3 regions of the Rouxiella sp. WC2420 genome follow, and region 2 is predicted to be linked to each of the others. Evidence: predicted binding sites of a transcription regulator. Region 2 holds the regulator's gene; each other region holds the start of a gene.
What was found. The regulator CRP, encoded in region 2, controls carbon source genes, mostly activating them, when cyclic AMP is high. The targets are predictions, from matches to a motif close to ATGTGANNNNNNTCACAT.
Positions count from the first base shown of each region.

Region 1: cdd (cytidine deaminase) is a predicted target of CRP. The motif match lies at 1,855-1,872, and genes of this name have one in related genera.
Region 3: msrB (peptide-methionine (R)-S-oxide reductase MsrB) is a predicted target of CRP. The motif match lies at 1,798-1,815, and genes of this name have one in related genera.

Region 1 is NZ_CP165628.1:3,800,274-3,804,516, forward strand. Features, by position in the region: gene artJ (arginine ABC transporter substrate-binding protein) at 1-253, shown strand, start outside; gene artQ (arginine ABC transporter permease ArtQ) at 265-981, shown strand; gene artM (arginine ABC transporter permease ArtM) at 981-1,649, shown strand; gene cdd (cytidine deaminase) at 1,930-2,814, shown strand; gene AB3G37_RS17650 (NAD-dependent malic enzyme) at 3,049-4,243, shown strand, end outside.
Region 2 is NZ_CP165628.1:340,754-344,996, forward strand. Features, by position in the region: gene AB3G37_RS01580 (YccS/YhfK family putative transporter) at 1-1,271, opposite strand, end outside; gene crp (cAMP-activated global transcriptional regulator CRP) at 1,332-1,964, opposite strand; gene AB3G37_RS01590 (OsmC family protein) at 2,312-2,722, shown strand; gene AB3G37_RS01595 (LysR substrate-binding domain-containing protein) at 2,747-3,655, opposite strand; gene AB3G37_RS01600 (MFS transporter) at 3,846-4,243, shown strand, end outside.
Region 3 is NZ_CP165628.1:2,865,396-2,869,638, forward strand. Features, by position in the region: gene AB3G37_RS13015 (GMC family oxidoreductase) at 1-732, shown strand, start outside; gene AB3G37_RS13020 (YeaC family protein) at 842-1,111, opposite strand; gene msrB (peptide-methionine (R)-S-oxide reductase MsrB) at 1,261-1,674, opposite strand; gene gapA (glyceraldehyde-3-phosphate dehydrogenase) at 2,022-3,020, shown strand; gene AB3G37_RS13035 (D-hexose-6-phosphate mutarotase) at 3,178-4,044, shown strand; gene AB3G37_RS13040 (aldo/keto reductase) at 4,161-4,243, opposite strand, start outside.

The DNA of each region.
Region 1 (4,243 bases), 1.8 Mb from region 2:
GCTGGACCTGAAAAATGGTCGTCTTGATGCCGTATTCGGCGATACTGCCGTAGTACAGGAATTCCTGAAGCAAAACCCAGGCCTCGGTACAGTCGGCGACAAAATTACCGACCAGAGCTACTTTGGCAGCGGTTTAGGCATCGCGGTGCGTCAGAACAATACCGAATTGTTGGGAAAAATGAACGATGCGCTGGCGAAAGTCAGACAAGACGGCACTTACAAAGCGCTGTATACCAAATGGTTTACGCAATAATCTGAATAGCGATGATTGAATTTCAACCTCTGCTAAGCGCCGCCGGTATGACCGTCGGCCTTGCCATTTGTGCATTGATCCTGGGCCTGTTTCTGGCAATGCTGTTTGCCGTGTGGGAGTCATCCCCGTGGAAACCGCTAAGCTGGCTGGGCACTGCCTGGGTGACAATTTTACGCGGCCTACCAGAAATTCTGGTGGTGCTGTTCATCTATTTCGGCTCCTCACAACTGCTGCTAACACTGTCCGACGGCTTTGACATCAATCTGTATCTGTTCCAGATCCCCGTTAAACTGCCAGTCGATAATTTTGAAGTCAGCCCGTTTGTCTGTGGTGTGATTGCACTGTCTCTGCTTTATTCTGCCTACGCCTCGCAAACGTTGCGCGGTGCGTTAAAAGCGGTTCCTCATGGTCAATGGGAATCCGGTCAGGCGCTGGGAATGACTAAAGTAGCCATTTTCTTCCGGCTGATTATGCCGCAGATGTGGCGTCACGCACTGCCTGGCCTCGGCAATCAATGGCTGGTGCTACTCAAAGACACCGCACTCGTTTCACTGATTAGCGTCAATGACCTGATGCTGCAAACCAAGAGTATTGCCACCCGCACTCAGGAGCCGTTTACCTGGTACATGACCGCGGCGGCTATCTATCTGGTAGTGACCTTGTTTAGTCAGTTCGTCATAAAACGCATCGAACTCCGTACCACCCGATTTGATCGGAGCGCTTCCTGATGTGGCAATATATGCCTGAAGTTTTGCAAGGCCTGCAAACTAGCCTGACGCTGACCGTAGCCGCGCTGATTGTCGCGCTGCTGCTTTCGCTGCTGTTTACTATTGTACTGACGCTAAAAGTGCCGGTGTTAAGCCCGATAGTACGCGCTTACATTACGTTGTTTACCGGCACGCCGCTGCTGGTGCAAATCTTCCTGATTTATTACGGTCCGGGGCAGTTCCCGTCAATCCGCACTATCCCGTGGTTGTGGGAAATGCTGTCACAACCCTGGCTGTGTGCGATGTTTGCATTGGCGTTTAATAGCGCAGCCTATACCACCCAGCTGTTTACCGGTGCAGTAAGAGCGATTCCGGGCGGTCAGTGGGAATCTTGCCAGGCTTTGGGGATGTCGCGAAAAGCGTCGCTGCGCATTTTGCTGCCTTTTGCTTTTAAACGCGCACTGTCTTCCTACTCCAATGAAGTGGTGCTGGTGTTCAAAAGTACCTCGCTGGCTTACACCATTACACTGATGGATATCATGGGCCACAGCCAGCTGATGTATGGCCGCACTTATGATGTGATGGTGTTCGGGGCTGCGGGGGTAGTTTATCTTTGTGTCAATGGTTTGCTCACGCTGATGATGCGCCTGATTGAACGTCGCGCGCTGGCGTTTGAAAGACGTAACTAATCGCTGTCATTTTAAGGCGCGGAAAAATATCTCTCGATTTCGCGCCTTGTCTCCTTCAACTTCGTTACTTCAGTACTCTCGATGAATAGCCTGATGTTTGTATCGGATTTGAACAATCTGATGAACTCGCAAAACAGGTTGAAAGATCCATAAACCTGCGAGATATCTCGCATCGCTGATACTTATTACATTTATTGCACAAATAAAGTGATGCTAGTCACACAAAATTCGTATAAAGCCTCGTAAAATAACTTTCCGTAATGCTATCAAGGATGTCTCAATGCACACTCGTTTTGTCGCTGCTTATGCCGGCCTGCCCGCCAATCTGCAATCAGCCCTTGAGCCGATACTCAGTGATGACGACTTCCCCGCGATGTTGCGCTCCGAGCAGGTGAGCCTGATTAAATCGCAAACTGGTCTTGATGACACCGCATTAGCTTTTGCGTTGCTGCCTCTGGCCGCTGCCTGCTCAGTGGCCCCTATTTCCAAATTTTACGTGGGTGCCGTGGCGCGCGGCGTCAGCGGTAACCTGTATTTTGGAGCCAATATGGAGTTTCGCGGCGCCTCGATGCAGCAAACCGTTCATGCCGAGCAGTCTGCCGTGACTCATGCCTGGATGCGCGGAGAAAAACGGCTGGAGTCGATCACCGTTAATTACACCCCTTGCGGCCACTGTCGCCAGTTTATGAATGAACTTAACAGCGGGACTGAACTGGAGATCCATCTGCCAGATCGCGCCGTTGCCAGCCTCGGCGAGTATTTACCCTATTCCTTCGGCCCGCGTGATTTAGCCATTGAGACACTGCTGATGGACGACGTGGACCACGGCTATCAGCTTGCCAACGCCGCTCCGCTGGTTCAGCAGGCGCTAACGGCCTGTAATCAGAGCCATGCTCCTTACAGCCAGTCGCATAGCGGTATCGCGCTGGAAAGCTTTAGCGGTCAGGTATTTACCGGCCGCTATGCTGAAAACGCCGCCTTTAACCCAAGTTTGCCACCCTTACAGGCTGCGTTGATCGTGCTTAATCTAAGCGGAGAGGACTGCACCCGAATTAAACAGGCCGTGCTAGTCGAAAGCCACGATCCGCTGGTCAGCCAACACGATGCCACCCGCGCCACGCTCGCGGCATTGGGCTGTTTGCAGTTACAGCACGTCGAAATCTAACCTTCCATTACCGCACTCGTATTTCCTTCATAATAAGGGGCCATAATTTCTTGGCTCCCATTTCCTCCATTGATTAACGGTTTATCAACGCAGCTCCCCATTATTGTGAAAAAATTGAGTTAGAGCTTTCACCTCTGCTAAAGTCCTTGTCACACATATTTTAAAAACAATGTGACCTTTGCTCAGACCTTTTGCTTCACCTGTCCCCTACCAAGACCAGAAGAGTAAAAATTAATGGAACTTGAATACGAAAGTAAGCGTCCGCTGTATATTCCTCACGCAGGCCCGATCCTGTTGGAATTCCCGTTATTGAACAAAGGCAGCGCGTTTAGCCAAGAGGAGCGTGCCAATTTCAACCTGCACGGCCTGCTGCCTGAAACGGTTGAAACCATTGAAGAACAGGCCGCTCGTGCCTATCGCCAGTTTCAGGATTTCAAAACCGATATCGATAAACACATTTATTTGCGCAATATTCAGGACACCAACGAAACCCTGTTTTATCGCCTGATTGATGAACATTTAAGCGAGATGATGCCCGTGATTTACACCCCGACCGTGGGTGAAGCCTGTGAGCATTTCTCCGAGATTTATCGTCGCGCCCGTGGCTTGTTTATCGCCTATCCAAATCGCGAACACATCGATGACATGCTGCAAAACGCCACCAAACAGCACGTAAAAGTGATTGTGGTTACCGACGGCGAACGCATTCTTGGCCTTGGCGATCAGGGCATCGGCGGCATGGGCATTCCTATCGGCAAGCTGTCACTTTATACCGCCTGTGGCGGGATTAGCCCGGCCTACACGCTGCCAGTAGTGCTGGATGCCGGGACCAACAACCCGCAACTGCTTAACGATCCGCTGTATATGGGATGGCGACACCCGCGAATTACCGGCGAAGAATACTCCGACTTTGTTGATCAATTTATTCAGGCAGTGAAAGTTCGCTTCCCCAATGTGCTTTTGCAATTTGAAGATTTTGCACAAAAGAACGCTATGCCGCTGCTCAAGCGCTATCGCGAAGAGCTATGCTGCTTTAACGATGATATTCAGGGCACTGCTGCGGTCACCGTGGGCAGCCTGTTGGCAGCCAGCCACGCGGCCGGAAGCCGACTGCGTGACCAGACTGTAACCTTCTTGGGCGCGGGTTCTGCTGGCTGTGGTATCGCCGAACAAATCGTTGCACAGATGAAATCCGAAGGACTCAGCGAAGAGGAAGCCCGCGCGCGCATCTTCATGGTTGATCGTTTTGGCTTGCTCACCGACAAGCTGACTAACCTGCTGGATTTCCAGAGCCTGCTGGTACAGAAAACGGAAAAACTCGAAGGCTGGGACGTCGACAGCGACAATATTTCCCTGCTCGAAGTTGTGCGTCATGCTAAACCGACCGTACTGATCGGCGTCTCTGGACAGCCAGGTTTGTTTACTGAAG
Region 2 (4,243 bases):
AGGCCAATCAGTGTGCCCAATGCTCGGTGCTGGATACGCACACGGGTAGCGTTATAACCATTCTGGCTAACCAGCAGCGTAGTCAGCAAAATCCAGTATGGCTTGGGCAAATTGAAAAATAGCCCCAGACTGCTGCCCAGCGCCAGAATCAGTCCTAAACGTGCAGCATTGCGCAGCGCCGCCGATTTGAAAGATAAATAACTTTTTAGCGCGGGCCAGAACGGCAGGCGATTTTGCGTTTGCATCAGATCGCGACGATACAGCGGGCGCTGGGTGCGCAGCAGGCGAGCGATGCGGCTGAAATGGTAATAGCAGAATTGGCCAACCGGATTATCTCGATAGCGGGAGGAGATTTTTTCCAGCGCCGCCAGCTCGTTGGCCATGGTAAAACGGTCAGAACGGCGATGATAGAGAATGTCTCCGGCTATTACCCGCAGTCGCGTCGCGATAATCTTTGCGTTACGGCGGATAACCGCCTCGGCGTGGCTCTCCTCTACCAGCTTTTGCACCTCTGAAGGTAAATGCAGGCTGACGGTAATATGCTCCTGCAAATCCAGCGCCACCTGAAAACTTCGCAGCAGTCGCTTGTGGTGCTGACGATCGCCGGTCGGCAGCATGTGAATTTGCTGGTACATGGTAGCGATCAGGTCGATAACTTTTTGTTGCCGGTTAAGCAACGGCGGCAGCGCGGTTTCAGGGTCGGTGTGCTGGGTCAGCAGGCTATATTTCGCTTCAAAATAGTCGGCCAGTTCATGGTAAAGCTGGCTGAGAGTTTCGCGCATCGGCTGCTCGTCAGAGAGTCGAAACCAGAACCAGTTAAACAGCCCGTACCACGCCGTGCCGACCACGAACAGCAGTGGAGCCTGCCAGATCGGCACCGCGCCCGCCATACTCAAGGTGAAAATCGCCGCTACCAGTGCGCCGGGCAGCAGGCGAGCATGTAGTGGGCCAATCGCGCCGGTCACGCCAACCAGTAGCGTCAGGCCAAGCATGATCAGCGGCAGCGGCCAATGCCAGTTAATCAGCATCAACTGGAGCAGAACACTGCTTACGGCAAACAGCGAGCCGCCTACAGCAAGGCGTTTGAAAAAACGTTTATGCGGGGTGTCGAGGCCGGAAATATTGCAGCAGGCAGGGACCAGCGCGAACAGCATTCCCATTCTTAACTGACCAAACAGCATGGCGATAGCAATGGGCAGGCAGAGAACCAGCGTTTGTCTCAGCGCGTAGTTAACTTCAGGGTGATAAAAGATTCGTCGCCAAAGCGTCATAATTGAGAGGATACAACAAAAACGGCGCGACAGTTATCTGCCGCGCCGTTTTTAGGACGATTAGCGAGTGCCGTAAACGACAATCGTTTTACCGTGTGCTGAAATCAGACTCTGATCTTCAAGCATTTTTAGAATTCGACCCACAGTCTCGCGTGAACAGCCGACTATCTGACCGATTTCCTGACGGGTAATCTTGATCTGCATACCATCCGGGTGAGTCATGGCATCCGGCTGTTTAGCCAGATTCAGCAGAGTTTGTGCAATGCGACCGGTCACGTCCAGGAAGGCGAGGTTACCCACTTTCTCGGAAGTTATCTGCAGTCGGCTTGCCATCTGTGCGGACAGGCGCATCAGAATATCTGGATTAACCTGGATCAGCTGGCGGAACTTCTTGTAGGAAATTTCTGCCACTTCACAGGCAGTTTTCGCCCTGACCCATGCACTACGTTCCTGACCTTCTTCGAAGAGTCCCAGCTCGCCGATGAAGTCACCTTGGTTAAGGTAGGAAAGTATCATTTCTTTGCCTTCTTCATCTTTGATCAGAACGGCAACCGAACCTTTCACGATGTAGTAAAGCGTTTCGGCTTTTTCACCTTGGTGAATCAGCGTACTTTTAGATGGATACTTATGTATATGACAATGAGACAGGAACCATTCGAGAGTAGGGTCTGTTTGTGGCTTGCCGAGAACCATTAGCTATTATCCTCTTATTATCGCTGCCCAAAATCACAGGGCTTTGAAATCCCTGTTCGGCGATTTTTTACTTCGCGCTCTTTTAGCATATGAACTGACCAGCAATGCTGCAAGCGGCAGGTGGAGTGATTTAAGCTGTAATTTGCCATTATCACCAAGGTTATCCTGTTAACACCTAAAAAACCTAGCCGCAACTTGTTGGAAAGTTTCTTTCGGCTTTGTTTGTAGCACAGGTTTGCAGACGTGTCTTGTGTTGTCTCGCTTCAGCATGACGCGGATCGAGTTACGTTGCCAGTTTCGGGGGTAAAGGGTAGTCTATTTTAAAAATTATGAGCGGAGAAATTCACATGCAGGCACGGGTAAAATGGGTTGAAGGTTTAACATTTCTGGGTGAGTCGGCCTCAGGCCATCAGATTTTAATGGATGGCAATGCGGGTGATAAATCGCCAAGTCCGATGGAGATGTTGCTGATGTCGGCAGGCGGATGCAGCGCCATTGACGTGGTGTCGATTCTGCAAAAAGGGCGCAACGAGATTGTTGGCTGTGAAGTCAAACTGACCTCTGAGCGCCGTGAAGAAGCGCCGCGACTGTTCACTCACATCAATCTGCATTTTATCGTCACTGGTAAAGATTTGACCGATAAAGTGGTTGAGCGCGCGGTAACACTGTCGGCAGAGAAATACTGTTCAGTGTCACTGATGCTGGGCAAGGCGGCGACCATTACCCACAGCTTTGAAGTGATTGACTCACAAGAGTAATCTGCGCAAGCACGACCTCCATCCCTACCACGCAAAACGCTGGCAGTGAACACGGAGTAAATCCAGAAAACGCCGCGCCGTTAAGGTTAGCGGCGTTTTTTGTGAGTATACCAAACAGTATTGCGCGTTCGGCAGACTGTCGATCGGCAGGCGGCACAGCTTGTCTTCGAGGAAAAACGGCGTTGCCATTGCATTGCCCACCACAGAAAGATAATCGGCATTTAGCATCATCATTAGCCCACTGATCAACGAATCAGTGCGGATCGGCGATTGTCCGGCATGGCAGCCATGCTCCTCCAATAGCGCTGCAAGTTGCTGGTAATAGCCCATATCGGTTTCCGGCAGCAGCCAGCTTGCCTCTTTCAACTGATTCAACGACGTGGCCAGTGCCAGCGGGTGCTGTTTACGGGCAATAATACAAAAAGGCGCGTTGAACAGCGGTTCAACCACCATATCTTCTATCGGCAGCCCCGGCCCCAGCGTGCCGATGGCGAAATCCAGACGCCCTTCACGCAGGGCAGGAAGCAGGGTTGAAAGCTGGGTTTCCTTGATGTGCAGCTTGGCCTGCGGGTATTTCGCAGCGAATTCACTGGCAAGAGCCGGGAAAATAGTCAGAGCCAGCAGTGAAGAAAATCCTACCGCCACCGAGCCCTGCGAATACTGATTAATCTGCTGGATTTCATCGGCGGCGCGCTCTAGCTCTTGCAAAATAAACTGCATTCGTTGGGAAAAGGCGCGCCCGGTTTCGGTCAGCGTCATCCCTTGAGAACCGCGCACGATCAGCTGAGTATCGAGAATTTGCTCCAGCTCGCGCAACGTGCGGCTAACCGCAGGCTGCGATTGATTCATGGCTCTTGCTGCACCACGAATGCTGCCACTTTGGATAACCTGCTGAAAAACCTTCAGCTGTTGCAGCTTCGGCAAATATTTCATCGCATACCCCTATCAGTAAAAAGCATCACCCAGTAAAAAATTACATCTTATGGCTGTGAAATAAAACTGCTAGGTTTTTAAGCAGACAGTAAATCACTGTTATAAAAACATAAAAATAAATCAAAGCAAGAGCGTTTCTCTTCTCAGGTCAGGGGTGGCTACTGGGATATAACATTTGAGGATATCAGTTATGAAAAATCGTTCGCTAATGATTTTCTTACTGTTTTTTGGTTATGTTCTGGTTTATCTCGACAAGACAGTCATCGGTTTTGCGCTGTTGCCTATCTCTCGCGAGTTTAATTTACCGCCCCAACAGCTGGGATATATCACCGGCATGTTCTTTTTAGCTTATTCACTGTTCCAGATCCCCTCTGGCTGGCTCAACGATCGTTTTGGTTACAAGAAAGTGCTCGCCTGTTCACTGACTTTGCTCGGCGGTTTTGCCCTGTGTTTTGGCCTGCTGGGATTCGGACTGGGGCTGTTAGTCACTTTCCGTTTCTTGTCGGGAATAGGGCATTCCGGTTATCCCACCTCCTGCGCCAAGTCGGTAGTAGCCAACTTTGCTCTCGAACAACGCACCTTTGCTCA
Region 3 (4,243 bases), 2.5 Mb from region 2:
TCGACTTCGGAAAAATATCCCAACGGCATCGCCAACAGTTCCGATCAAGTGGGGCGCAATCTGATGGGGCATACCGGGATTAGCATGAACGTCATGATGAAGGAGGATGTCTGGCCGGGTCAGGGGCCGACCGAGCTGCTGGTGTATCTAAACAATCGCGACGGTGAGTTTCGCAAAGATTTTCCGAGTTATAAAACCAAGGTGCGAAATACCGTACCCACCTCGGATTTTGCTTCGGCGCTGATCGCCAAGGGAATTTTGGGATCGAAACTGGATGAAGAACTGCGTCGCCAGTCGGCTCGTTCGCTCAATTTTGCCGTTGATTTAGAAACGCTGCCTTTGCCAGAAAATCGTATTGTGCCGAGCAAGACCAAAACTGACGGCATTGGATTGCCAGTGCCTGAAATCTATTACAGCGTCACGGATTATTGGCAGGCGGGTAAAGAAGCGGCACTCAAGGATTTCGACAAAATTGCCACCTTGCTGAACGCCGAGGTCCTTAAAATTGATACCAGTTATCAGGACAGGCAGCACATTATGGGCACCACCATTATGGGCGATGATGCGACAAACTCCGTCGTGAACAGTGATTGCCAGACCCACGATCATCCCAATCTGTTTATTGCCGGGACCTCAGTCATGCCTTCAACCTCTTGTATGAACCCGACGTTAACCGGCGCTGCGCTGAGTTTGCGGTTGGCAGACCATATGTTGAAGGTGATGAAGGTTTAACAATAAAAGGATTATAGATTGAGGAGTCAGAAACTTTAGCCCTGCTCATCTGAAGATAAAACGCTGATAATCCAACGACCTGAGATTCATCAGGTCGTTGATAATACTTTTACTCTGGCTTGATGCGGATCAGATCATCTTTAAACTGCTGCTTAAGCTCTTGCTTGCTCTTGGTCACGATTTGCCCGTCGGTGCCTACCGTCATGTGCTGGGCATCGACATTGTGACGCGCCTGATAAAGCATCACCACTTGCAGGCTGTGCTCTTTCTGTTGTTCGGTGAGACGAACACCGTCAGGCCATTTACCCAGCTCAACCGCCAATGCCAAACGCTGATAAATTTCCGGCGTCATGACGTCAACCAGTTCACGGATTTCCATTGCAAACTCTCCTGCCTAACAGAAAATTTAATCAAATTATTCAAGATGGATGAATAATGAGCTGAATCGATTTTGTTAAAATTTATTTAAAAAAATAGCTTTCGAATAACTCACCGATTATTTATCCGAAAAGTGATCTTTTAGACTAATCAGCCTGCGATTTTATCGCCGTTTTCGCCATCGATAAAACTCATTGATGCCGAATTCACACAGTAACGGTCACCGGTAGGCTCTGGGCCGTCAGGGAAAACGTGGCCAAGATGCGCGTCACAGTTGGCACAGCGGATTTCAACGCGCTCCATGCCGTGCGTATTATCAGTGAGATAATTGATAGCATCGTGAGTCACCGGCTGGTAGAAGCTCGGCCAGCCGCAGCCGGAATCGTATTTGGTGTCCGAGAAAAACAGTGGCGTGTTGCAAACCAGGCAATGGTAAATCCCATCGCGCTTGTTGTGCAGCAGTTTGCCGGTGTAAGGACGTTCGGTGCCGCGTTCTTGCGTCACATACTTTTGAATATCAGTAAGTTGTGGATTTTCGGGTGTATCTTTGAATTCATTGGCCATAGTTGCCGTTCTCTTCGAGATAATAAAATCAACTAAAATAACAGCTAATAATAACAAAAAAGTAACAACGAGTCAGCCGGTTTTGGCTTAAACTCTATGCCATTGGTGCGGGGCTCAGAACATGTGTGACTGTGATCACATATTTGATTGAGGAGAGTTTAAACCTCGCCATTTGGCCCCAATATGCGTAACAGCTGATTTAGAAACGGAACGTACAATAAGCGAGCAATCGTGGTTGCAATGATTGACCTACGGCAACAATTGACACGATTCCGCTTGACGCTCACCAAGGTTTTTGTAATTTTACAACCAACCTTTTATTCACTGAAAAATAGCTGGTGGAATATATGACTATCAAAGTAGGTATCAACGGTTTTGGCCGTATCGGCCGTATCGTTTTCCGTGCTGCGCAGGAACGTTCTGACATCGAAATCGTTGCAATCAACGACCTGTTAGATGCGGAATACATGGCGTACATGTTGAAGTATGACTCAACTCACGGTCGTTTCGACGGCACCGTTGAAGTTAAAGACGGTCACTTGGTTGTGAATGGCAAAACCATCCGTTGTACTTCAGAGCGTAATCCAGCTGACCTGAAATGGAATGAAGTGAACGTTGACGTTGTCGCTGAAGCGACCGGTATCTTCCTGACCGACGAAACCGCACGTGCCCACATTACTGCTGGCGCCAAGAAAGTGGTTCTGACTGGTCCATCTAAAGATGACACCCCTATGTTTGTCATGGGCGTTAACCACAACTCTTACGATGGTCAGGAAATCGTTTCCAACGCTTCTTGTACTACTAACTGCCTGGCACCGCTGGCTAAAGTTATCAACGACAAGTTTGGTATCGTTGAAGCTCTGATGACCACTGTTCACGCAACTACCGCTACTCAGAAAACTGTTGATGGCCCGTCTCACAAAGACTGGCGCGGCGGCCGCGGCGCATCTCAGAACATCATTCCTTCTTCTACCGGTGCTGCCAAAGCAGTAGGTAAAGTTATCCCGGCTCTGAACGGCAAACTGACTGGTATGGCTTTCCGCGTACCAACTCCTAACGTTTCAGTGGTTGACCTGACTGCACGTCTGGAAAAACCAGCAACTTACAAAGAAATTTGTGCCGAGCTGAAACGCGCTTCAGAAAACGAACTGAAAGGTATTCTGGGCTACACCGAAGATGAAGTTGTTTCTACCGATTTCAACGGCGAAAAACTGACTTCAGTATTCGATGCTAAAGCTGGTATCGCTCTGAACGACAACTTTGTGAAACTGGTTTCCTGGTACGACAACGAAACTGGCTACTCAAATAAAGTTCTGGATCTGATTACTCATATCGCTAACAAATAAGTTTTTGCCACTACGCTTTCATGGGCAACCTGGAAGTTAACGGCAAGCGCTATGGCGAACTGACAGAGGGCGACATTGTGTCGCCCTTTTCTTTTTGGATAAAAATCCGGTCAGTTCCTCCCTGTCTGAGTTCATATACTTTGCATAGGACTTTATAATGACTGAACATCTCTTCTCCCTACCGGTACTAAAACAACTTTCTCCTGCGGTGAGCCAATGTCAAATGGCAGAGCTGCCAGTGCTGGTTATCACGCATCCGAAAGGACGGGCCGCTATCGCTTTACAGGGCGCGCATTTGCTGGCATGGCAACCTACGGGGCAAAAACCGGTCATCTGGCTGAGCAGTGAAACTGCTTTCGAACCAGGAACTGCAATTCGCGGCGGAGTGCCGGTCTGTTGGCCGTGGTTTGGTCCGGCGGGTAAACCATCGCACGGTTTTGCGCGCAATCTGCCTTGGCAGCTCACCGCACAAAGCGAAACTGACGAGTCGGTCAAACTCACCCTGACTTTGAAAGACAGCGAAGAAACGCGCAAGCACTGGCCACACGCCTTTACTCTGCACGCGCACTTCACTCTGGGTGATCAATGCCACATCGAGCTTGAGTCGCACGGTGATTTTGAGACCACCAGCGCGCTGCACGCCTATTTTGAAATCGGCGATATTAGCCATGTGTCTGTTGAAGGTCTGGGTAAACCTTACATTGATAAAGTGTTGGGCGGGGAAAAAGCGGTGCTGACTGGCGCGTTGACTTTCGATGGCGAAACCGATCGCATCTTTGTCGAGCCTGAAGCCGAAAGCCTGATCGTTGATCCGGTTTTCAAACGCAAGCTTCGCGTTAAACATCATGGTAATAGCGACGTGGTGAGCTGGAATCCAGGCGCCAAAAACTCGGCATCAATGAAAGACATGGCAGACGACGGTTACAAAACCATGGTTTGCGTTGAAACAGCCGCGGTTTCACATTCACAGATCAGCACTGAATCGGCTCCGGCGCGTTTATCGATCACTTTCGAAATCGAGTAGCCCTGTTAATCAATCATTGATCAACCAATCGCTTTCGCAGACGAAAATATTAAAGGGACGGCCTAGGCTGTCCCTTTATTTTGATTCAAACTAGATGCAGCGAATAAGCGTTTTGATCAAACGATGTCGAGGGATGTTTTATGACTAGGCGGCGGAAATGCATGATCGATAAGCGCAATTTCTTCTGGCGTCAATTTCA